DNA from 3 places in the Comamonas sp. C24C genome. Region 2 is predicted to be linked to each of the others. Evidence: predicted binding sites of a transcription regulator. Region 2 holds the regulator's gene; each other region holds the start of a gene.
What was found. Region 2 encodes sigma-54, which starts transcription at its own class of promoters, with help from an activator protein. Its sites were predicted from a motif close to TGGCANGNAANCTGCTTT; they were not measured.
Positions count from the first base shown of each region.

Region 1 (7,778 bases), on a different contig from region 2:
GGCGCAGATAGCTCGCCGGGTCGCTGTCCTCGAAGAGGCGGTTTTCCTCCTCGAAATCGAACAGGGCTCGCGAGGAGATGGCGACGACGAGCTTGTCGTTCAGGGTCATGGCCATGGCGGTACGGCTTTGAGCGGATGTGCAGACAAGCTCCGATGATACGCAGGCCGCCGCGCCCTCACCAGTTGGCTTCGCGCTCTGGCGTGGCACTGATGTGGTGGATGGACAAGTCGGCGCCGTCGAATTCCTGTTCCTGACTCAGGCGCAGGCCCATGGTCTTCTTGAGCAGGCCGTAGACCAGCAGGCCGCCCAGCGCAGCCCAGGCCACGCCCATCAGCGTGCCTATGAGCTGGGCCAGCGGATGCACGCCGCCAAGCCCGCCCAGGGCCTGCGTGCCGAAGATGCCGGCTGCAATGCCGCCCCAGGCGCCGCACAGACCGTGCAGCGGCCACACGCCCAGCACGTCGTCGATCTTCCATTTGTTCTGCGTCAGCGTGAACATGAAGACAAAGATGGCTCCGGCGGCAGCCCCCACGACCAGTGCCCCCAGAGGGTGCATCAGATCCGAGCCGGCGCAGACGGCGACCAGACCGGCCAGCGGGCCGTTGTGCACAAAACCCGGGTCGTTCTTGCCCACCGCCAGGGCGGCCAGCGTGCCACCCACCATGGCCATCAGCGAGTTCACGGCGACCAGACCCGAGATCTTGTCCAGACTCTGGGCACTCATCACATTGAAGCCGAACCAGCCCACGATCAGAATCCAGGCGCCCAGCGCCAGAAAGGGAATGCTGGAGGGCGGTGTGGCCGCAATCGCTCCGCCCTGGCGGTAGCGATTGCGGCGCGGGCCCAGCAGCAGCACGGCTCCCAGGGCGATCCAGCCCCCCACGGCGTGAACGACCACGCTGCCGGCAAAGTCATGGAACTCGGAGCCGGTCAGCGCCTTGATCCAGGCTTGCACGCCGAAATGCTGGTTCCAGGCAATGCCCTCGAAGAAGGGGTAGATCAGGCCCACGATCATGGCCGTGGCGATCAGCTGGGGCCAGAACTTGGCGCGCTCGGCAATGCCGCCCGAGATGATGGCGGGAATGGCAGCCGCGAAGGTCAGCAGAAAGAAGAACTTGACCAGGCCGTAGCCGTTGAGCGCCGCCAACTGCTCGGCGCCCACGAAAAAGTGCGTGCCGTAGGCCACGCCATAGCCGACCGCGAAATAGACCACGGTGGAGACCGAGAAGTCGACCAGGATCTTGACCAGGGCATTGACCTGGTTCTTGCGGCGCACGGTGCCCAGCTCCAGAAAGGCGAAACCGGCGTGCATGGCCAGAACCATGACGGCGCCCATCAAAATGAACAGGGCATCCGCGCCCTGTTTTAGTGCTTGCATGAAAACACTCCAGCTGAAATTTGCTATTTATTGGTGCGAAATTGCGGAAAAACCCCGCAATGCACTAAAAGAAAGCAAGAATTGCGCCAAGCTGGAGTGGGTGCTTCCGCACCGGCACAGGCCTGTCAGGCCTATTTGACGAACTGGTTGAGCTGGATGATGGGCATGAGCACGGCCAGCACGATGAGCATGACCACCAGCCCCATGACGACGATGAGCAGGGGCTCGAGAATCGTGGCCAGGTGCATGGCACGGCGCTGGACCTCGGTGGACAGTTGGGTGGCGGCGCGCTGCAGCATCAGCGGCAGCTGGCCCGTCTGCTCGCCCAGTCGGGCGAACATGGCGACCAGACCCGGAAAGCGCTTCTTCTGTGCCAGGGCAGAGGCCAGTGGCGCGCCTTCGCGCACCAGCACCAGCGCATCCATGGCATCGGCGCGCAGGGCGCGGTTGTTGAGCGTCTCGGCGGCGGCCTGCAAGGCCTTGAGAATGGGCACGCCCGCTCCGGCCAGCATGGCCAGGGTGCCGGCAAAGCGCGCCGCGTTATAGCTGCGCGAGAGCCGGCCTATCAGCGGCAGATGCAGCCACTGGGCATCGAAGCGCTCGCGAAATGCCTCGTTCTTGAGCGCCAGCCGAAAACCCACGGCAGCCAGCAGCAGCACGGCCAGCATGAACCAGCCATAGCTGCGCACAAAGTCGCTGATGCCGAGCATGACCACGGTGAGAAACGGCAGGGCGCGCTTGGTGCCGGCAAACACGCCTGCCACCTGCGGCACCACATAGCTGACGAGGAAGATCACGATGACGATGGCCACCAGCGTCACGATGGCCGGATACAGCGAGGCGCCGATGAGCTTGGACTGCAGCGCCTGACGCGCTTCCAGGTCGTCGGCCAGATTCTCCAGCACCGGGCCCAGGCTGCCGCTGGATTCCCCGGCGCCGATCACGGCGCAGAAGATGTCGGAAAACTCGCGTGGATGCTGCTCCAGCGCCTTGGCAAAGCTGGAGCCGGCGTTGACCTCGGCCCTCAGCGCCGCGACCAGCTGATGCTGGCGTTCATCCTCGGCTTCCTCGGCCAGCGCGGCCAGTGCGCGTTCTATGGGCAGGCCGGAGCTGACCAGCCCCGAGAGCTGGCGGGTCCAGACCGCCAGGCTGGTGGAGTTGAAGACCGGGCGCGTGAGCCATCCGGATGCGCCTGTCCGGCCCCGGCCCTGGCCTGCGGCGACGGGCTCGACCTGCAGCGGCACCAGGGCCTGGCTGCGCAGCTGGCTGCGCGCGGCACGGGCGTTGTCGGCTTCCAGGGTGCCCTTGCGGGTCTGGCCCTGGGCATCCAGGGCTTCAAAGGTAAAGGCAGGCATGCGCGAATCGATCTGACAGTGACGGTTTAGTGCAGATGGTAGCGACTAATGATGTCAGCCCTTCGGCATTTGAGAGAGCGGACCCGGCTTGATGCAGGTCATGACTGCCGCGGTCGAGCTCGGCACAATGGTCTGCCGATTCAAGAACGGGAGGTTTCGATGCTCAAGGACAAGGTTGCATTGGTGACGGGGGCTGCATCCGGCATAGGCCGTTGTGTGGCGCTGACATGGGCCAGGGAGGGCGCGCGCGTGGTGCTGGCCGACCTCAACGAGGAGCAGGGTCAGGAGACAGCCGCCCTGGTGCGCGAGCTGGGTGCCGAGGCACTGTATCTGCGCGCCGACGCTGGCAGCCCGGCGGATCATGAAGCGCTGGTGGCCTTGACCATGCGCCACTTCGGCCGTCTGGACGCAGCCTGCAACAACGCCGGCATCGGCGGCGTCAGCGCGCCCACCGCTGACTATCCGCTGGATGCCTGGGAGCAGGTGCTGCGCGTCAATCTCTCGGGCGTCTTCTATGCCTGCAAATACCAGATCGCTGCCATGCTGCAGGGCGGCGGCGGCTCCATCATCAATATGGCGTCCATCCTCGGTGCCGTGGGCTTTGCCAACTCTGCGGCCTATACGGCCGCCAAGCATGGCGTGCTGGGTCTGACCAAGGCCGCCGCGCTCGAATATTCAGCCCAGGGCGTGCGCGTCAATGCCGTGGGGCCGGGCTTTATCCAGACCCCCATGATCAGCGGTCTGGAGCAGGACCCTGCCACGCATGCGGCGCTGGTGGCGGCCCATCCCATGGGGCGACTGGGCCAGCCCGAGGAGATTGCCGAGCTGGTGGCCTGGCTGGCCAGCGACCGCGCGTCGTTTGTGACGGGCGCTTATTACCCGGTCGACGGCGGTTACTTGGCTCGCTGAGTGGTCTGCAGCGGTTTGCTGTAGATCTTGATGGCCCTGCGCTTGACTGGCGGTCGCTGCAGGCCAAAACCCTTAGACGACTGGCGCCATGGCGGCGGCTTGCATATCGCCGTCGATCTCGTCGGCGCGCACCGAGGCTGCACGCTGCAGCAGCGGCGTGGCATAGGCCTCGAATTCGGGCCGCCTGGGCAAGCTGCCGTCCATCATGCTCCAACCAATGTAGCTGGCCAGATACAGATCGGCGGCCGTGAAGTGGTCGCCGCAGACATAGCGTTTGCCGGCCACCGCATGCAGCAAGGTGTTCAGTACATCGTCAAAGCGGCCAAAGCCCGCGCTTATGGCCTGCTGATGAGTTTGCGATTGCAGCCAGCCTTCGTTGCGGGCGGTTGTGACGGCCTCCACCGGCCCGGCGACAAAGAACAGCCAGCGAAAGTAGCTGGCACGCTCCGGGCTGCCCATCGCCGGGGCCAGTCTTTTCTCGGGGAAAAGCTCGGCCAGATAGGCGAGGATGGCCCCGGTCTCGGTGACCACGGCATCGCCATGCTGCAGCGCCGGGACCTTGCCCATGGGATTGATGGACAGGTACTCGGGCGACTTCATCTCGGGCCCGAATTCCAGCTCAACGGTTTCATAGTCGGCACCGCATTCCTCCAGCATCCAGCGCACCATGCGGGCGCGTGATCTGGGGTTGCTGAAAAAGCGCAGCTTGGGCTGTTGAGGTGTGGACATTGCGGCTCTCCTTGGCGGGCTGTTGTGACATGGCAAAAACGCCATGCAGCCAATGTAGGAGCGGGGGCTGACAGTTTCTGTCAGCAGCGCCGTTCAATCCAGCGTGTAGCCGGTTTCATCCAGCCAGCGCTGTATCAGCACCTGGCGTCGCTGCGGATAGCGTTCGCCCAGATCCTCCAGCGCGTCCACGCGGTCGGCGCGAAAGTGACGAAAGGCCTGGCGCAACTCGCACCAGGCCGAGACCACGCGGCTGCGCTCGAAGTAGGCCATGGCAAATGGCCAGACCCGGCGCTGGCTCGGCACGCCATGCTGGTCGCGGTAGTGCAGCACGACCTTGTGTTCGGCGCGGATGGCGCGGCGCAGCGCGGCCTGCCAGGGCTCGGGCGGCGGGTCGTTCTGCATATTGGGAACCAGCAGGCCGCTGGTGTCGACGGCAATGCGCAGCTCCAGTGGCAATGCCGAACGGATACGGTCCATGGCGGCGGTGGCGGCCTGGGCCAGTTGCGGATCGGCCTGCAGGCTGGCCCAGCGAGCGCCCAGCAGCAGTGCCTCCAGCTCGTCGGCGTTGAACATCAGCGGCGGCAGCAGAAAGCCGGGCCGCATCTCGAAGCCTATGCCGGGGTCGCCCAGGATGTCGGCGCCCTGGGTGCGCAAGGTGGCGATGTCGCGGTACAGCGTGCGCAGGCTGATGCCCAGCGCCTGGGCCAGCTCGGGCCCGGTCTGCGGCTGACGGGCGCGGCGCAGCGTATCCAGCAATTGCAGCAGACGGGCGGAACGGCTCATGGGAAAATTTCAGAGGAGAACGACGCAGGAGTTTGGCATGCTCTCATGCCGGGACTCCTGTTTGTCGTTCTCTGTGCGCTCCCCCCTTCCGTGCAGCGTGAGAGGAGGGAGCTGCCAGGTCCGCTCAGGCGGCGGTGTGCATGGCGCCAGCCGTGATCTCCAGGCTGCGCAGGCGCAGCTCGGCGTCATAGACATCGCTGACGATCATGAATTCATCGGCCTGGGTCTCGTCGGCCAGATTCTGCAGTCCCTGGCGCACGGTATCCGGGCCGCCGATGACGCCCACGGCCAGAAAATCGGCAATCGCCGCCTGGGCGCGCCCATCCAGCTGCTCCCAGAAGTCCGGTATCGGGGGCATGAGGCGGGTGCGGTTGCCGGTCAGAATGCCGAGCACGCGCTGATAGGTGCTGCTGGCCAGAAACCGGGCCTCTTCATCGCTGGGGGCGGCAATCACGGGCACGCCGACAATCGCGTAAGGCTTGGCCAGCGTGGCGCTGGGTTTGAAGGTCTGACGATAGATGGCCAGGGCCTGGTGCAGCATGCGCGGGGCAAAGTGCGAGGCAAAGGCATAGGGCAGGCCCATGTGCGCAGCCAGCTGGGCCGAGAACAGGCTGGAGCCCAGCAGCCAGATGGGAACGTGGGTGCCGGCGCCGGGCATGGCGATGATGCGTGCTCCATCCTGGTGATCGCCCAGCAGGCGCTGCAGCTCTTGCACGTCGCGCGGGAAGTCCTCCTCGGTCTCCACGCGGTCGCGGCGCAGGGCGCGCATGGTCGCTCCATCGGTGCCCGGCGCGCGGCCCAGGCCCAGGTCGATGCGGCCCGGGTAGAGCTCGGCCAGTGTGCCGAAGGCCTCGGCCACCACCAGCGGTGCATGGTTGGGCAGCATGATGCCGCCCGAGCCTACACGAATCTTTTGCGTGGCGCCTGCGATGTGGCCGATCAGCACGGCCGTGGCCGAACTCGCAATGCCCGGCATATTGTGGTGCTCGGCCAGCCAGTAGCGGGTGAAGCCCAGCTTTTCGGCCTGCTGCGCGGTGCGCACGGCAATCTGCAGGGCATCAGCCACCATTCCGCCTTCGCGCACGGCGACCAGGTCCAGCATGGACAGCTTGACGTTGTTCAGGGATTTCATGGCGATTGATCTATATGGTTTTGATAGCTTGCAGCGTTTTTCGGGTCAGCGTTTGCGGCCGATTTCACGTCCAAGCACAAGGCCGACCAGCACACCCCAGGCCAGCAGCACGGCGGCCATGGCGTAGTAGGTGCTGCCGACTTGCATGGCAAATACCGAGCCCAGCAAGGCGACCAGCGCCGCCATGCGGATCACGCGGCGCAGCTGGTCCACGGGCAGGCGGGTCTTGAGGTTGAACAGCACGGCGAGGCTGATGACAGCCAGGGCGATCAGCAGCAGAAACAGATCGCCGCCATAGGGCTGGACGGAGGTGCGAAGGTTTTCAAGCATGGCAACGATTCTGGCAAAGGCTCAATGACCGCTGCTGACTGAGGCCATGCATGAAAAAAGCCCACCGTGAGGTGGGCTGTGCAGCGAGGCGGGGGGGCAGTTCAGGCCGAGGGCGGCAAGCAGCGCATCGGCTGCAGTGCCATTGAGCCGCTGCTGATTGCTGACCATCTGCTTGTCCCGATAGCCGACATAGGTGATGCCGCCCCGTTCGACGAACAGGCGGTAGTTCTGGAAGTTGCTGACGTTGAGCTGGGTGGGCTCCTGCGTGAAGCGCAGCACCTTGGCATCTGCCTGGGTGGCGATGCTGTAGTTGCTGACCAGGATCGTCTTGCAGGTGGACACTCCGTTGATGAACAGGGTCCGGTTGTTGGGCAGGGTGCTCATATCGCCCTCGCATTCATAAAAGCGTGCGCGCTGCTCGCCGCCGTTCTCGAAACCCACCATATAGCGCTTGTAGGCCGCGCTGCCATCGGGCTTGAGATAGTCGCGGCGGCCGACCAGCACGCGTGCGTTGTTGCCATGCACATCGGCGGCCGAGACGTTGGGTGCGAAGTCACCGGCGTTCCAGGCGATGAACTCCGCAAGCGTCGCGCTGCGCCAGGTGCTGGAGTCAGGGTTGTTCGGGGCATCGGCACGCGGAATGGTGGCGCGGTTGGCGTTGTTGCTCAGGTAGTAGTCGCTGCCGCCCAGGTCGGTGACGGTGCGATAGCTGAGCGTGGAGCCGCTGGGGAAGGTCGTTTCGGCGGGAACCTGATCGGGCCTGGGCCCCCAGTTGGCAAAGCTGCCGTCGGCAGAGTCCTGCCAGGGAGCGGAGCGGATTTCGGTGACGATGTCGCGCATCTTCAGGCCGGCGATACTGCGCACGCTTTGCTTGGCTCTGCTGACCAGGCTCTTGCAGTACAGGGATTCGGTCTCGCCGCTGGCGAGGCTGGTGGTCTGCTGTACGAAATCGGTGGGGCAGGCAAACCATTCGCTGCCCGTCCAATAGACCTGCGGCCGGGTCCAGGGCTGCTCCTGGCCGCCGACCATGCGCTCGCGGAACTCGGTGAAATAGCGTTTGCCGTTGGCATCGGGCGTGTTCTGTTCGGCCGTGGCTTCGAAAGCCCGGATGTAGTAGTTGCTGGTGTCGGTAAAGCTGAGCCAGCGCAGCTGCGTGCTCGG
Region 1 covers NZ_JBKFBC010000001.1:194,820-202,597, forward strand. Annotated here, with positions in the region: gene ACLBXN_RS00795 (5'-nucleotidase) at 1-115, opposite strand, end outside; gene ACLBXN_RS00800 (ammonium transporter) at 177-1,379, opposite strand; gene gspF (type II secretion system inner membrane protein GspF) at 1,511-2,734, opposite strand; gene ACLBXN_RS00810 (SDR family NAD(P)-dependent oxidoreductase) at 2,894-3,643, shown strand; gene ACLBXN_RS00815 (glutathione S-transferase family protein) at 3,716-4,372, opposite strand; gene ACLBXN_RS00820 (helix-turn-helix transcriptional regulator) at 4,466-5,155, opposite strand; gene ACLBXN_RS00825 (LLM class flavin-dependent oxidoreductase) at 5,280-6,287, opposite strand; gene ACLBXN_RS00830 (hypothetical protein) at 6,333-6,617, opposite strand; gene ACLBXN_RS00835 (hypothetical protein) at 6,639-7,778, opposite strand, start outside.
Region 1: the regulator sigma-54 is predicted to act here: its motif matches at 1,451-1,468, upstream of ACLBXN_RS00800 (ammonium transporter).

Region 2 (7,778 bases):
CTACCGCAACATGCGCGGCGCCAGCGGCTATCTCGATGTAGACAATACCGTCGCCTACGGACCCGAGCATTACTATGCATCCTGCGATTCGGCAAGGCTGCAGGAAGGTACCTATCGAGTCGCCATCGCCAACTACGCCAGAGCCGCCGGCAGAACCGCCACGGTACAGGTCGCATCCTGGGATGACGGCGTGCTGGGCACCAAGTCGGTCACCCTGGGCGCAGCCACCGGCGACAACCCGGTCTACGCCATGTTCAATGTCGTGGTGAGCAAGAACGCCCAGAACGGCAAGTACTCCGCAACCCTCACCCCCTGAGCGACGACGCACATCCAGCCCGAGGCAAACGGTCTTCACCAGGCCGCTTGCCTTTTTTGCTCCTAGCCGCGCGGCGATTCGCTACAGCGCCTTGCGCAGCGTGGTCGTGGGTATCTTGAGCTGCTCGCGGTATTTGGCGACGGTGCGGCGCGCACACTCAATGCCCTGCTCCTTGAGCATGTCGGCCAGCTTGGCGTCTGACAGCGGCTTTCTGGCATCTTCGGCATCGACAAACTGTTTGATCAGCGCACGCACGGCCGTGCTGGAGGCACTGCCGCCGGTTTCCGTGCCCAGGCCCGAACCGAAGAAATACTTGAGTTCGAAAGTACCTTGGGGCGTGGCCATGTACTTGGCCGTGGTCACGCGGCTGATGGTGGATTCGTGCAGGCCCAGCGTGTCGGCGATATCGCGCAGCACCAGCGGGCGCATGGCCAGCTCGCCATGCACAAAGAAGTTCTTCTGCCGCTCCACGATGGCTTCGGAAACACGCAAGATGGTGTCGAAGCGCTGCTGGATGTTCTTGATGAACCAGCGCGCCTCCTGCAGCTGCTGTTGCAGCGCCGCATGACCGTCACTGTTCTTGTGGCGACGCAGCACTCCGGCATAGATGTCGTGCACGCGCAGACGCGGCATGACCTCGGGATTGAGTTGCACGGAAAAGTCCGCCCGGCCCGAGCCGGAGCGCACCGGGCGCACGATGACATCGGGCACCACGATATGGCGCTCCACGTCCACAAAGCGCCGCCCCGGACGCGGCTCCAGTCTGGCGATCAGGGCCATGGCCTCGCGCAGCTGTTCCTCGCGCGCGCCGCACAGGCTGGTGAGCTTGCGCAGATCGCGCCGCGCCAGCAAGTCCATGGGCTGGGCACAGATGGCCTGCGCCAGCAGCAGCCGGCTCATATGCGCCTCGGTCGTACCCTCGTCCTCGGCCGTGCGGATCAGATCGCGCAGCTGCAGTTGCAGGCACTCGGCCAGATCGCGCGCGCCTACGCCCACCGGCTCCAGGCTTTGCAGCAGCTTCAGCGCAATGGCAAAGTGCTGCTCCAGCTCCTCGCGCTCTTCCAGGTCGTCGCCGGCCAGACTCTGCGCCAGCTCCTGCAGGGAATCCTCGAGATAGCCGTCGTCGCTGAGCGACTCGATGAGAAAGCGCAGCGCCGCCGTGTCTGCCGCGCCCAGATGCAGGCTCAGTGCCTGACGATGGAGAAAGTCGGTCAGGCTCTGGTGCTCGCGCGCCAGATCGATGGCATCGGTTTCGTCATCGCCGTCGCGGTTACGTGTGGAGCTGCTGGCCGAGGGCGTATCCCACTCGCTGCTGGATTCACCGCCCCATTCCCCGTCCTGGCCGTCCATGCCGTCGGCCTCCCAGTTCAGCGTTTCCGGGGTTTCGGGGCTCGGCGTTTCCGCTACTGTTTCAGTAGCTAATTGCGCTTGTGATGCCTCTTTTTCAGAATGAATACTATCTGAAACACTGTATTCACTGGCGCTAGCAGCTACATCTACAGGAGCATCTCCCGCAGTTTCGGCCTCATCGCCCGCACGCTCCAGAAAAGGGTTGTCGACCAGCATCTGCTCGACTTCCTGCGCCAGCTCCAGAGTGGAGAGCTGCAGCAGCTGAATCGATTGCTGCAGCTGCGGCGTCAGCGATAAATGCTGCGAAACGCGTAGCGAGAGACCTGGCTTCATCGAGGCGCGGCTCCCAGACAATCATTGCAAACGCGCGCAGTGCTATGGGTTTGCCGCCGGGCCGCCCCAAGGCAAACCCCGGCGCAGCCGGTCAGGGCCCCTTCCGGGGGCAGCGACCACACAAAGTGAGGGAGCGTGGGGGTCATCACATCCTGAAATGTTCGCCCAGATAGACGCGGCGCACATCGGCGTTCTCCACGATCTCCTCGGGCGTGCCTTCGGCCAGCACATGGCCGTCGCTGATGATGAAAGCGTGGTCGCAGATGCCCAGCGTCTCGCGCACGTTGTGGTCGGTAATCAGCACGCCGATGCCGCGCTCCTTGAGGAAGCCGATGATGCGCTGGATCTCGATCACCGCAATCGGGTCGATACCGGCAAACGGCTCGTCAAGCAGGATGAAGCGCGGCTGCGTGGCCAGGGCACGCGCGATTTCCACGCGCCGGCGTTCGCCGCCGGACAGCGCCAGCGCCGGTGACTGGCGCAGATGCTCGACGCGCAGCTCCTGCAGCAGGCCGGTGAGGCGCTTTTCGATCTCGTCGCGTGTCAGAGCCTTGCCCTGCTCGTCCTTTTGCAGCTCCAGCACGGCGCGCACATTGTCTTCCACGCTGAGCTTGCGGAAGATGGAGGCTTCCTGGGGCAGATAGGACAGGCCCAAGCGCGAACGCTGGTGAATCGGCATGCCGCCCACCGGCTGGCCGTCGATGAAGATCTCGCCACCGTCGCTGCGCACCAGGCCCACGATCATGTAGAACGATGTGGTCTTGCCCGCACCGTTGGGGCCGAGCAGACCGACCACCTCGCCTTTTTGCACGGACAGCGACACATCCTTGACCACTTTGCGGCTGCCATAGGACTTGGCCAGATGCTTGGCCTCCAGGCGGCTGTCGGACTCGCCGCTGCGGCTGCTGGAGAAGGTCGGATCGCTCATTTCTTCTCGTCGGCTTTCTCGCCGCCCAGCGTCATGCTCGGGCGCAGCTGGGTGGCAGGTGTGGCGGGCTTGGGCTGTGCGCCCGGCGTACCGTCCTTGGGCGCCATGATGGCGCGCACGCGACCGCCCTGACCCACGGAGGAGCTAGGCAGGCCGCCGCTAGTCTTCTGACCATCGACGGTATAGACGTCGGTGATGTTGTTGTAGACGATGATGGAGCCCGTGACCTGGTCGCTGAGCTGGCCGCCACGGTAGCGGCGCATCTCGCCACGGCGGATGAACTTGACGATATCGGCCTTGCCGTCGTATTCGATGACTTCGCCTTCGCCTTCGATGAACTCTTCGGGCTGGCCGGCCACGGTGTCGCGCTTCTGACGGAAGAAGGCACGCTTGCCGGGCTCGGCCTTGATCACCCCGTACTGATAGCCCTCGGCATCCTGACGCACATCAAGCTGGGCGCCGCGCAGAACGATGGAACCCTTGGTCATCACCACATTGCCGGTGAAGACGCTGGTCTGCTGCAGCTCGTCGTGACGCAGCGCATCCGCCTCGATATTCATGGGCTTGGCGCTGTCGGCCTTTTCGGCATGGACAATGCCGGTCGCTGCTGCCAGGGCGCAGGCCAGCGCAAGAGGTAGGAGTGTTTTTTTCATGGAAGGCACGTTTCTTGCATCCATTGTAGTCATTCCCTTTTTGCAACTTGCGTAAAAAACCACCCACAAAAAAGCCCGCGCTACGGCGGGCTTGCTGGGCATCAAACGTCGTTGGCGTCCGAAACCTTGCGTCAGGCCTTGCGGCTGGAGGCGATCAGCGCATTGACCACGCGCAGCACATTGTCCATATTGCCGGCCTTGGTGCCGTCCGTGTAATAGCGGCCGGCCACGCCCATGGCGGGCACGCCTTCCACGTCGTACTCGTTTTGCAGCTGGGTGGCCTTGCGCACCTGGTTGGCCACAGTGAAGGAGTTGTAGACCTCCTTGAACTTGGCCAGATCCACGCCCTGCTTGCCGATCCAGTCAAAGATGGCCTCATCGTTCTTGAGCGGGTTGCGGTCCACGTGAATGGTACGGAACACCTTGGCGTTCAGCTGGGGCAGCAGGTTCATGCCTTCCAGTGCGTAGTACAGCTTTTGCTGGGGCACGAAAGAGGCATTGAAGGCCACGGGCACCTGGCGCACCACCACATCGGCGGGCTGGGTCTTGGCCCAGGCTTCGAACTGGGGCTCGAAGGCATTGCAATGCGGGCAGCTGTACCAGAAGAACTCGATCACCTCGACCTTGCCGGCCGGCGCGCTCACGCTGGCGGGCTTGCCCAGCTTGATGTAGTCCTTGCCTTCCCGGGGCGCAGCACCCTGGGCCCAGCTGGAGGATGTGCCCAGAGTCAGGGCACCGGCGGCGGCTGCCGAGGCAGCCAGAGAGAATTCGCGACGTTTCATCTAAACAAACTCCTGTATCAGGTCTGCAGTATCAGAGCCCAGCGGCCCCAAAAAGTTCAGCAAAGTCCTAAATCTCGCACCCGCTGTCCGGGACGCCTCGGGCCGCTGCCCGAGGGCTCCACAGACAGAGGCTGCACAACGCCTCGCAGGGCCGATTATCGCGCCGCACGCACCAGGGTCGAGTCCACGCCCGCGCCGTCGAGCTTGCCCTTGAGCTGCTCGGCGTCGTCACGCTTGCTGAACGGCCCCACGCGCACACGGAAAACGGTGATGCCGTTTTGCTCACGCTCGCTGATGCGCGACTCCCAGCCCAGCATGGCCAGCTTGGCACGCTGCGCTTCCGCTTCGCTCTGGCCGCGGAAAGCGCCTGCCTGCACAAAGTAGTTGAATGCCGAGTCCGAGGACGATGCGGCCTGGGCCGCCTTTTCCTTGTCTGCACGCGCCTTTTCAGCCTTGTCGGCCGCTGCGGAGCGTTCCTTGACCAGATCACCCAGCGGATCGCCCGATCCGGGCTTGGCCGTCTTGTCCGGCGTGGCGGGTGCCGGCGGGGTGGTGACTCCGCCGGTTGCGGTGGGCTGCACGGCAGGCGTGGGCGGTGTCACCGTCACATCGCTGGGCGGGACGGGCGGCGTCACCGGCGCCGGTGCGGGCTGGCGGCTTTGCAACGGTGCGTTGGGGTCCCAGTTCTTGTTGCGTTCGGCCTCAGCCGCATCGCGCTGAGTGTTGTTGCCACCCTTGTTGAGGAAGGGCACCGGTACCTTGGTCACATAGATGGCCACGGCCAGTGCCGCAGCCAGACCGATGACCATGCCAAAGATAAGCCCCAGGATGGTTCCACCGCGTTGCTGGTTCTTCATATCAGTCGCTTAACGCTTTCTGCTTCGATTGTTCCGTTCTCAGATCCATCGCCCCCGCTGCACAACCGTCAGGGGAGCGATGGCCAGAAAACCGGGATTACATGCGCTCGGGCGCGCTCACGCCCAGCACCGCCAGACCATTGTGCAATACCTGGGCCGTGGCAGCGACCAGGGCCAGACGTGCGAGCTTGACCTTTTCGTCGTCCACCAGAATGCGCTCGGCATCGTAGTAGCTGTGATAGCTGGAGGCCAGATCGCGCAGGTAGAAGGTCACGTCGTGCGGCGCGTTGCCTTCGGCAGCAGCGGTCAGCATCTCGGGGTACTTGGCCAGCAGCAGCATCAGGGCCTGGGCCTGCGGGCCTTCCAGTGCGGACAGGTCCACGTCCTTGAGCGCGGGCACGCCAGCGCCGCCGGCTTCCTGCCAGGCGCGCAGCACGGACTGGATACGCGCATGGGCGTACTGCACGTAGTACACGGGGTTGTCGTTGTTCTGGGCCACGGCCAGATCCACGTCGAAGGTGTATTCGGTGTCGGGCTTGCGCGAGAGCAGGAAGAAGCGCACCGCGTCCTTGCTGGTCCACTCGATCAGATCGCGCAGCGTAACGTAGGAGCCGGCGCGCTTGCTGATCTTGACCTCTTCGCCGTTGCGCACCACGCGCACCATGGTGTGCAGCACGTAGTCGGGGTAGCCCTCGGGGATGCCTACATCGGCAGCCTGCAGGCCGGCGCGCACGCGTGCGATGGTGCCATGGTGGTCCGTGCCCTGGATATTCACCACCTTGGTGAAGCCGCGCTTGAACTTCTGGATGTGATAGGCCACATCGGGGACAAAGTAGGTGTAGCCGCCGTCGGTCTTGCGCATCACGCGGTCTTTGTCGTCGCCGTAGTCGGTGGACTTGAGCCACAGCGCGCCGTCCTGCTCATAGGTCTTGCCGTTGGCGATCAGGCGGTTGACCGTTGCCTCGACATGACCGTTTTCATAGAGGCTGGACTCCAGGTAGTACTCGTCGAACTTCAGGTTGAACGCCTGCAGGTCCTTGTCCTGTTCATTGCGCAGGTAGGCCACGGCGAACTGACGAATATTGTCGTAATCCTCGACATCACCGTTGGCAGTGAACTCGCGGTCATCGGCCTTAATGGTTTCCTTGGCCAGGAAAGCCTTGGCGATGTCGGCAATGTAGTCGCCGTTGTAGAAATTCTTGGCCAGCGGGTTGTCGCTGTCGGTGGGCCAGCATTCGTCACCGGGCTTGAAGCCCTTGGCGCGCAGCTGGGTGCTCTTGGTCAGGGTGTCGATCTGCACGCCCGCGTCGTTGTAATAGAACTCGCGGTGAACTTTCCAGCCCTGGGTGGAATACAGGTTGCTGATCGCATCGCCGATAGCTGCCTGGCGGCCATGGCCCACATGCAGAGGGCCGGTGGGGTTGGCGGAAACGAACTCGACCAGGATGTTCTCACCGCGATCGGCCTGGTAGCCGAACTTCTCGGCCTGCGCCAGCACTTCGCGCACCACCTCCTGCTTGGCAGCAGGCTTGAGGCGAATGTTGAGAAAGCCCGGGCCTGCAATTTCAATCGCATCCACCCACTGCTGGAAGGCGGCAGTAGCCTCCAGCGCGGTCTTGAGCTGCTCGCCCAGGGCGCGGGGGTTGGCCTTCAGAGGCTTGGCCAGCTGCATGGCCGCCGTGCAGGCGAAGTCGCCATGGGCTGCCACTTTGGGGTTTTCAAACGCAGCGCGTGCGCCGGCGCCGGGCGAGAGTGTTTCGAGCTCAGCAGCCAGGGCTGCGAGCAATTCCTGTTTGACGGAGAGCATCGCGGGATTTTACGTGCCGGATTCAAGTCCTGCCGAATCGCTGGCGCCACACCCCTGTTCCAGGGCCGGTTCACGCGCTCGTGCACCGAATCCAGATCCGCATCGCCCCTGCCGCCAGCAGCAGACAGGAGATGCAAGGCGGCTTGCCTGCCCATGCCCTGCCAGCAACACCAAGCGCCCATCAAATGGCAATCATTCTCATTTAAAACTAGAATGCAGCCCATGCCCACGCCCCGCCCCTCTCTCGACCCCATGCAGCAGGCGCAACAGCTGTTTACCGGCCATCACGCCTGGTTGCTGTCAAGACTGAAGGCCAGGCTGCGCAATACGGCAGAGGCACAGGATGTGGCTTCCGAGACCTTCTTGCGCGTGGTTGCAGCGCCCAACCCGGTGCCCATCGATGAACCGCGCGCATTTCTGACCACGATCGCCAAGCGCCTGCTGTTCACGCTGTGGCGGCGGCGTGAGCTGGAACAGGCCTATCTGCAGGCCTTGAGCGAGAGCCCGCCGGATCTGGCCCCCTCGCCCGAGGAGCGGGCGCTGCTGCTGGAGACGCTGGACACGATTGCCCACGCGCTCGACGGCCTGAGCCTCAAGGCTCGCCAGACCTTTTTGCTGAGCCAGCTCGACGGCCTGACCTATCACGCCATTGCCGAGCAGCTGGACATCTCGCACAGCACCGTGCGCCGTCATATGACCGAAGCATTTCGCCGCATCGCGATCGCCCAGCTTCATCAGCAGGCCGGCCTGGC
Region 2 covers NZ_JBKFBC010000005.1:16,002-23,779, reverse strand. Annotated here, with positions in the region: gene ACLBXN_RS10685 (YfaP family protein) at 1-316, shown strand, start outside; gene ACLBXN_RS10680 (RNA polymerase factor sigma-54) at 398-1,999, opposite strand; gene lptB (LPS export ABC transporter ATP-binding protein) at 2,145-2,927, opposite strand; gene lptA (lipopolysaccharide transport periplasmic protein LptA) at 2,924-3,580, opposite strand; gene ACLBXN_RS10665 (thiol:disulfide interchange protein DsbA/DsbL) at 3,712-4,362, opposite strand; gene ACLBXN_RS10660 (SPOR domain-containing protein) at 4,518-5,219, opposite strand; gene argS (arginine--tRNA ligase) at 5,317-7,026, opposite strand; gene ACLBXN_RS10650 (sigma-70 family RNA polymerase sigma factor) at 7,240-7,778, shown strand, end outside.

Region 3 (7,778 bases), on a different contig from region 2:
ACAAATATCCGAATGAACGCTTGCTGGCCCAGGCACTCAAAAACATAGGTAGCGGCGATATCTTGCTGGCGCACCTGGGGATCTGGTCGCGTCAGGATCCATGGGCTCCGGCGGTGCTGGAGCCCTTGATTCTGGGTTTGCTGGACAAGGGTTTTTGCTTCCGTACGCTGGCTGAGCACCCTACGTATCAGGGCTGGATCGCGCAGCAGCGCTGAGTGCTGCAAGAGGAGTGAGTCGTGGATTGGTTGGTACAGATGTTTGGAGAGGCGCAGCAACGCTTGTTTGAAGGCGTGGTGCAGCCTTTTCTGTTTCATTTCGGCATGGCGAATCTGCTGGAGGATGGCTATACCGCCACGGGCTGGCTGCTGGTGGGCTTGCTGCAGATTGCCGTCATGGTCGCGGTGATCGTGCCGCTGCAGCGCTGGAGGCCGGCCGAGCCCGTGGTCGACCGCCAGGCGATCCGTGTGGACATCCTCTATACGCTGATTCATCGGCTGGGACTTTTCCGGCTGGCCCTGTTCTTCACGATTGACCCGCTGTGGGATTCGCTCATGGGTCAGCTCCATGTCTGGGGCTTGCCGGGCTTTCACCTTGACGACATCTGGCCGGGCGTGACGGATAACGCCTGGGTCAGCCTGCTGATGTATCTGGTCGTCTTCGATCTGGTCGAGTACTGGATTCATCGCGGCCAGCACGGCTTTACCTGGTGGTGGAAGCTGCATGCCGTGCACCACTCGCAGCGCCAGATGACAGTGTGGAGCGACAACCGCAATCACCTGCTCGACGACGTGATCCATGACGCCATCATCGTGCTGGTGGCGCAGCTGATCGGCGTGGCTCCCGGGCAGTTCGTGGCCATCGTGGCTCTGACCCAGCTCAGCGAGAGCTTTCAGCACGCCAATGTGCGCATCTGGTTTGGCCAGCTGGGCGAGCGCCTGTGGATCAGCCCGCGCTTTCATCGCCGCCATCACGCCATCGGTATCGGCCACGAGCCGATGGCGCCGGTGCGCAACAAAAAGGTCCACGGCAACAACTTCGGCGTGCTCCTGCCCTGGTGGGACATGTTGTTCGGCACGGCCAACTTCGATCTGCGCTACGACCCCACGGGCATTCGCGATCAGGTGCAGGCCAATGCGAAAGGGCAGCTGCGAGACTATGGCCGCGGCTTCTGGGCGCAACAGTGGCTGGCTGTCCTACGACTGATGGGTCGCGCATAAGCCAATCCTTGAGTATGCTTGCCAGCATGAGCTTGCTACTCGACTCTTTTTGGCGTGCCTTGGCGTATTGCCTGCATAAGCGGGTCATTGTCTGGTCACTCTTGCCGCTGCTGGCCATGGCCTTGATGGCCTGGCTTCTGGGCTACTTCTTCTGGGCCGATGCGGTCCTCAAGGTACAAAGCCTGCTGGATGGGGTGGGCTGGCTGCACTCCCTGTGGCTGTGGCTGCAGGAGCGTGGCGTGGGCTATGCCTCGGAGGTGGTGGCCTCCATGTTTGTGGTGCTGGGGGCCACGCCGGTTCTCGTGGTGCTGGTTCTGCTGCTGGTGGGCCTGTTCATGGCGCCCGTGCTGACGCAGCTGGTGGCCGAGAAGCGCTTTGCCGGGCTGGAGAAAAAGCATGGCGGCTCCACCGTCGCCAGCCTGCTCTGGTCGGGCGGCTCCACGCTGATCGCGCTGCTGGCCCTTTTCGTCACCCTGCCGCTATGGGTGTTTCCGCCGCTGATGCTGGTGGTCGCACCCTTGATCTGGGGTTGGCTCACTTACCGGGTCATGGCGTTTGATGCCCTGTCCGAGCATGCCAGCAAGGATGAGCGCCGGGCCCTGTTTGCCCGCCACCGCATGTCGCTCATTCTCATGGGGGTGATCTGCGGCTATCTGGGTGCAGCGCCCGGTGTGGTCTGGATTTCCGGGCTGCTGTTTCTGGCTGCTTTCTGGATTCTGGTGCCCATTGCCATCTGGATCTATGCGCTGGTGTTTGCCTTCTCTGCGCTGTGGTTCGCTCACTTCTGTCTGGCGGCGCTGGAACAGATGAGGGCGCAGACCATGCCGAGTGCTGCCGATCCCCAGGTGCCGTTCGCGCCTGGTGCAGATGATGCCGCTTCGGTTGCTCGCTGAGAGCGCTTGCCACCGGGCGAATCGTGCCTCGTGCACCAAAAACAACCCTATTTAAGAAATGCACTGTATTGGTGCGTTTATTTTCACCAAGATGGTGCATTTGAGAAATGCGTGCCGGCAGTGAGACAATGCGCGTCGGTTTGGTGCAATTTGCAGATGCGGCTCTGCTAAGTGCTTATGTCTTGTAGCGAGGAGCTTGTTGCAAGAGCCCGATTTCAGTGCACGGATGCTGGGATGAGGTGCTGAAGCAGAGTTGGCACGCAAACTGCTAGATACTATTCATTCTTTATTTGATCAGCCAAAGTTGGCAGGAGAGATCTAATGGCGAAGACCGTTGCAGACGTGATGCAGATGGTGCAGGATAACGAGGTCAAGTTCGTGGACCTGCGCTTTACCGATACCCGCGGCAAGGAACAGCACGTGACCGTGCCCGTGTCGCACTTCGACGAGGACAAGTTCGCCTCGGGCCATGCTTTCGACGGTTCTTCCGTTGCCGGCTGGAAAGGTATCGAAGCCTCGGACATGCAGCTGGTTCCCGATCCAAACACTGCCAACATCGATCCCTTCTTCGAAGAAACCACACTGATTCTGCAGTGCGACGTGATCGAACCCGGTGACGGCAAGGCATACGACCGCGATCCCCGCTCCATCGCCAAGCGCGCTGAGGCCTATCTGAAGGCTTCCGGTCTGGGCGATACCGCCTACTTCGGTCCCGAACCCGAATTCTTCATCTTCGACGGCGTGCGCTGGGGCACCGAGCCTCACAACCCCTTCTTCGAAATCGAAGAATACGAGGCTCCCTGGAACACCGGCACCAAGTTCGAGAGCGGCAACCGCGGTCACCGTCCTCGCGTCAAGGGTGGCTACTTCCCCGTGCCTCCCGTTGACAGCACCCAGGACATGCGCGCAGAGATGTCGCTGCTGCTGGAAGCCGTCGGCATTCCCGTCGAAGTGTTCCACCACGAAGTGGCCGGCGCCGGTCAGAACGAAATCGGCACACGCTTCTCGACTCTGGTCGAGCGTGCCGACTGGACACAGCTGCAGAAGTACATCATCTGGAACGTGGCCAACACCTACGGCAAGACGGCAACCTTCATGCCCAAGCCCTATGCTGGCGATAACGGCTCCGGCATGCACGTGCACCAGTCCGTGTGGAAGGATGGCAAGAACCTGTTCGCCGGCGACGGCTATGCCGGTCTGTCCGACTTCGCCCTGTACTACATCGGCGGCATCATCAAGCACGCTCGTGCCCTGAACGCCATCACCAACCCCGGCACCAACAGCTACAAGCGTCTGGTCCCTGGCTTCGAAGCGCCCGTGAAGCTGGCTTACTCGGCCAAGAACCGTTCCGCTTCCATCCGTATTCCTTACGTCAGCAACCCCAAGGCACGTCGCGTGGAAGCCCGCTTCCCCGATCCTCTGATGAACCCCTACCTCGGTTTCGCAGCGCTGCTGATGGCCGGTCTGGACGGCGTGGAAAACAAGATCCATCCCGGCGAAGCCGCGACCAAGGATCTGTACCATCTGCCTCCCGAGGAAGACAAGCTGGTGCCTACCGTCTGCCACAGCCTGGACCAGGCTCTGGAAGCCCTGGACGCCGACCGTGCGTTCCTGACCAAGGGCGGTGTGTTCTCCGACAGCATGCTGGATGCCTACATCGAGCTGAAGATGACCGAAGTGACTCGCTATCGCCAGTCGGTGCATCCTGTCGAATACGATATGTACTTCTCGCTGTAAAGCAGAGGTTCTCAAAGGCGGCGCAAGCCGCCTTTTTTATTGCACGGACGCTGCGCCGGACGTGCCAGCAAAGGAACCAAACAGGTTGGTGGCGGTCAAGTAGTCAATAAAAGCTGCAGGCTTGGAGCGATACTCAGGGTATTGCGGACTTGCGGCCGCCGTCTGCCTGAGAGGACCGAATGAAGAAGTTTTATGTGTTGTCGTTGCTGTGTCTTGCATCCGGGCTGGTTTCTGCCCAGGATGTGATCTACCGCTGCGGCAATGAGTACACCAACAACGTTTCGCAGGCCAAGGCCAAGGGGTGCAAGCCGGTCGATGGCAGTGGCGTGACGGTGATTCACGGCACTCGTCCCTCGGGCGGCAATGCCGGTGCGGCGCCGGCCAATCCCAAGCCGGCAGGCAGCTCTGCATCGAGCCAGGCGACCCCTGCCCGCGCCGACAGTGCCGCGCAGAAGGCGCGCGACTCCGATGCCCGCGCGATCTTGCAAGGCGAGCTGAACAAGGCCCAGGCCAGACTGGCCGAGCTCAAGGCGGAGTACAACGATGGCAATCCCGTGCGTACAGCGTTGGAGCTGCGCAATCCTCAGGGCTACCCGGAGCGGGTGGCCAAGCTCAAGGCCGATATCACCCGCCAGGAAAGTGATATCGCAGGCATCAAGCGAGAGCTGGACCGGCTGCCTGCGGTCAACTAATCCGCCCCCTGGGGCTGGTCATTTTTGGTCAATCGCATGAGTTCCACTGCAGCCCCGATTCCCGATATCTCCACGCCTGATCCGGATCAGGCCAACGGTCATGGCTACCAGTCGCTGGACTGGCTTTGTACCTTGATTGCCGTGCTTGACGAGTACGGCATGGTGCGCTTCGTCAATGCGGCGCTGGAAAATGCCCTGGGCCAGTCGCGCCGCATCATGGTCGGCAGTGACTTCGCCACCTGCTTTGCCGAGCCAGCCCTGCTGGACAAGGCTCTCAGCGGAGCCCGTTCCAACGACTTTGCGGCGCTGCGCTTCGAGGCCAGCCTTCTGCGTCTGGGGCAGGAGCCCCTGCCGATTCACGCTGCCGTTTCGCTGGCCGAGAAGGCCGGCCATGTCATGGTGGAGATGTGGCCGCTGGAACAGCAGGCCCGCCAGGATCGCGAGGAGCGCATCCGTGAACAGGCCCAGGCAAACAAGGAGCTGATTCGCAATCTGGCCCACGAGATCAAGAATCCACTGGGCGGCATTCGCGGTGCAGCCCAGCTGCTGCAGATGGATCTGGTCATGCCCGAGCTGCTGGAGTACACCACGGTCATCATTCATGAGGCCGATCGCCTGCAGGCACTGGTGGACAGACTGCTGGCCCCGCATCGCCACCCCCACGAGGTTGGCGACGTCAACATCCACGAGGTCTGCGAGCGCGTGCGTTCACTGGTGCTGGTCGAACATCCCCAGGGGCTGAGGATCACGCGTGACTATGACATCTCCATTCCGGAATTCAGAGGCGACAGCGCGCAGCTGATCCAGGCCCTGCTCAACATCGTTCAGAACGCGGCACAGGCGCTGGGGCGGCGCATTGCAGAAGGCGATGCCGAGATCATCCTGAGGACGCGTGTGGCCCGGCAGGTCACTTTGGGGCGTGAGCGCTACAGATTGGCACTGGAATTGCATGTAATCGACAACGGGTCAGGCGTGCCGGATGCCATCAAGGAGCGAATTTTCTATCCTTTGGTCTCGGGCCGAGATGGCGGATCCGGCCTGGGGCTGACGCTGGCTCAGACCTTTGTACAGCGTCACCATGGCTTGATCGAATGCGAGAGCCAGCCGGGGAGGACGGATTTCCGGATCCTGATTCCGCTGCCATAAAGCCTGACATTATCAATATGCAGAAGAAGGGAAGGATGTTGCACGAATGAAGCCAATCTGGATTGTGGACGACGACCCTTCCATCCGCTTTGTGCTTGAAAAGGCACTGGGGCGCGAAGGCTGGCCCATTCGCAGCTTTACCCAGCCGCGCGATGTGCTCAAGGCCCTGGCTGATGTGGACAACAGCGATCCCGAGCGTCAGGCTCCTCAGGTGCTGGTCAGCGATATCCGCATGCCCGGCGGTTCGGGCCTTGAGCTGCTGGAGCAGGTAAGGGCGCAGCAGCCCGGCCTGCCGATGATCATCATGACCGCCTATTCCGATCTGGACAGCGCGGTCTCGGCCTTCCAGCGCGGAGCCTTCGAGTATCTGCCCAAGCCCTTCGACGTACCCAAGGCGGTAGAGCTGATCCGGCGTGCCGTGGAGGAGAGCCAGCGCGAGGAGGTGGCCGACATCCAGGCGCCGGTGCAGGCGGAAATGCTGGGCCAGGCGCCCGCAATGCAGGATGTGTTCCGTGCCATCGGCAGACTCAGCCAGAGCCATGTCACGGTGCTGATCACCGGAGAGTCCGGTGCCGGCAAGGAGCTGGTGGCACGGGCGCTGCACAAGCATTCTCCCGTTGCCGGCGGACCGTTCGTGGCCATCAATACCGCGGCCATTCCGAAAGACCTGCTGGAGTCCGAACTGTTCGGTCACGAGCGCGGTGCCTTTACCGGCGCGCAGACCCAGCGCCGGGGGCGTTTCGAGCAGGCCGAGGGCGGTACGCTGTTTCTCGATGAAATCGGCGACATGCCGTTCGAGCTGCAGACGCGTCTGCTGCGCGTGCTCTCCGACGGCCATTTCTACAGGGTGGGCGGACACCAGGCCGTCAAGGCCCATGTCCGCGTGATCGCCGCGACCCACCAGGACCTGGAGCTGCGCGTCAAGGATGGCGCTTTCCGTGAGGACTTGTTCCACCGTCTGAATGTGATCCGTCTGCGCCTGCCCGCGCTGCGCGAGCGCAAGGAGGACGTGCCCATGCTGACCCAGCATTTTCTGCAGCAAAGCGCACGCCAGCTGGGGGTGGAGCCCAAGCGCATGAGCACGGCCGCGATGAGCCGCCTGCAGGCCTTCAACTTCCCCGGCAATGTGCGCCAGCTGGAGAACATCTGCCATTGGCTGACCGTGATGGCTCCGGCCCAGCAGATTGCCCTCAAGGACTTGCCGCCAGAAGTGCTGGGCAGTGCGGCACCGGGCAGTGCCGCGATCTTTGCCGGAGCCCTGAGCACCGGCGTGGGCCTGGAGCCGTCCAAGACCAGTCCGCCCGAGCCGGTTGCGCTGTCCTCGCTCGGGACTGCGGCGCTGTCTGTGCCCGAGGCCGCAGCGCCTTCCGAAGGCTGGTTGCAGGGGCTGGGCAAGCAGGCCGAGGAGCTGCTTTCGCAGGGCCATCATGACGTCTGGGATCAGCTGTCCCACCAGTTCGAGGCACAGCTGCTGCGAACGGCCCTGGCCGCTACGCATGGCAGGCGCGTGGAAGCGGCCAGCCGGCTCGGGATCGGCCGTAACACCATCACCCGCAAGCTGCAGGAGCTGGGGCTGGAGAACGAAAACTTCGACTGAAGCGCCGTAGTGTCCACTCGCTTTCGGCGCGGGTTTTATTCGTCCTACATGGTGCAATCACGGTTGACGACATGGAGCAGATGACGCAGGGGTAAAAATCAACAGGCCTTTTGTTGATTGGACTGTTTGCGTTGTCTGCCTTGCCCTTATCCATCTCTTTCCCGCCTGAGCCGGGGTCGAACGCCTTGTCGCCCTTGCTGCAGATGCCGGAGGCCGAAGAGGCCTTCTGGCACGAGCGCTACATGTACGAGCCTTACTTTGTACCCGGGCGTGGCTTCGATCAGTACTATCCAGCCTATCTGCTGGGCTGGCAGGCTGGCTGCTATCGGCCTCGGCAGGCGGCCAGGAGCTTTGAGTCCCTGGAGCCGGAGCTGCGCCAGCATTGGTCGGCACATTGCGGGGGCAGTCTGCTGGACTGGTCTCAGGTCAGGGCAGCCGTCAAGGCGGCATGGCGCCGGGCGGTCGCACCCCCCTTGACCAAGCCTGTCGCGGAGGC
Region 3 covers NZ_JBKFBC010000003.1:332,919-340,696, forward strand. Annotated here, with positions in the region: gene ACLBXN_RS08410 (polysaccharide deacetylase family protein) at 1-215, shown strand, start outside; gene ACLBXN_RS08415 (sterol desaturase family protein) at 237-1,217, shown strand; gene ACLBXN_RS08420 (EI24 domain-containing protein) at 1,232-2,110, shown strand; gene glnA (type I glutamate--ammonia ligase) at 2,432-3,847, shown strand; gene ACLBXN_RS08430 (hypothetical protein) at 4,027-4,539, shown strand; gene glnL (nitrogen regulation protein NR(II)) at 4,576-5,685, shown strand; gene ntrC (nitrogen regulation protein NR(I)) at 5,732-7,282, shown strand; partial or broken gene ACLBXN_RS08445 (hypothetical protein) at 7,468-7,778, shown strand, end outside.
Region 3: the regulator sigma-54 is predicted to act here: its motif matches at 2,365-2,382, upstream of glnA (type I glutamate--ammonia ligase).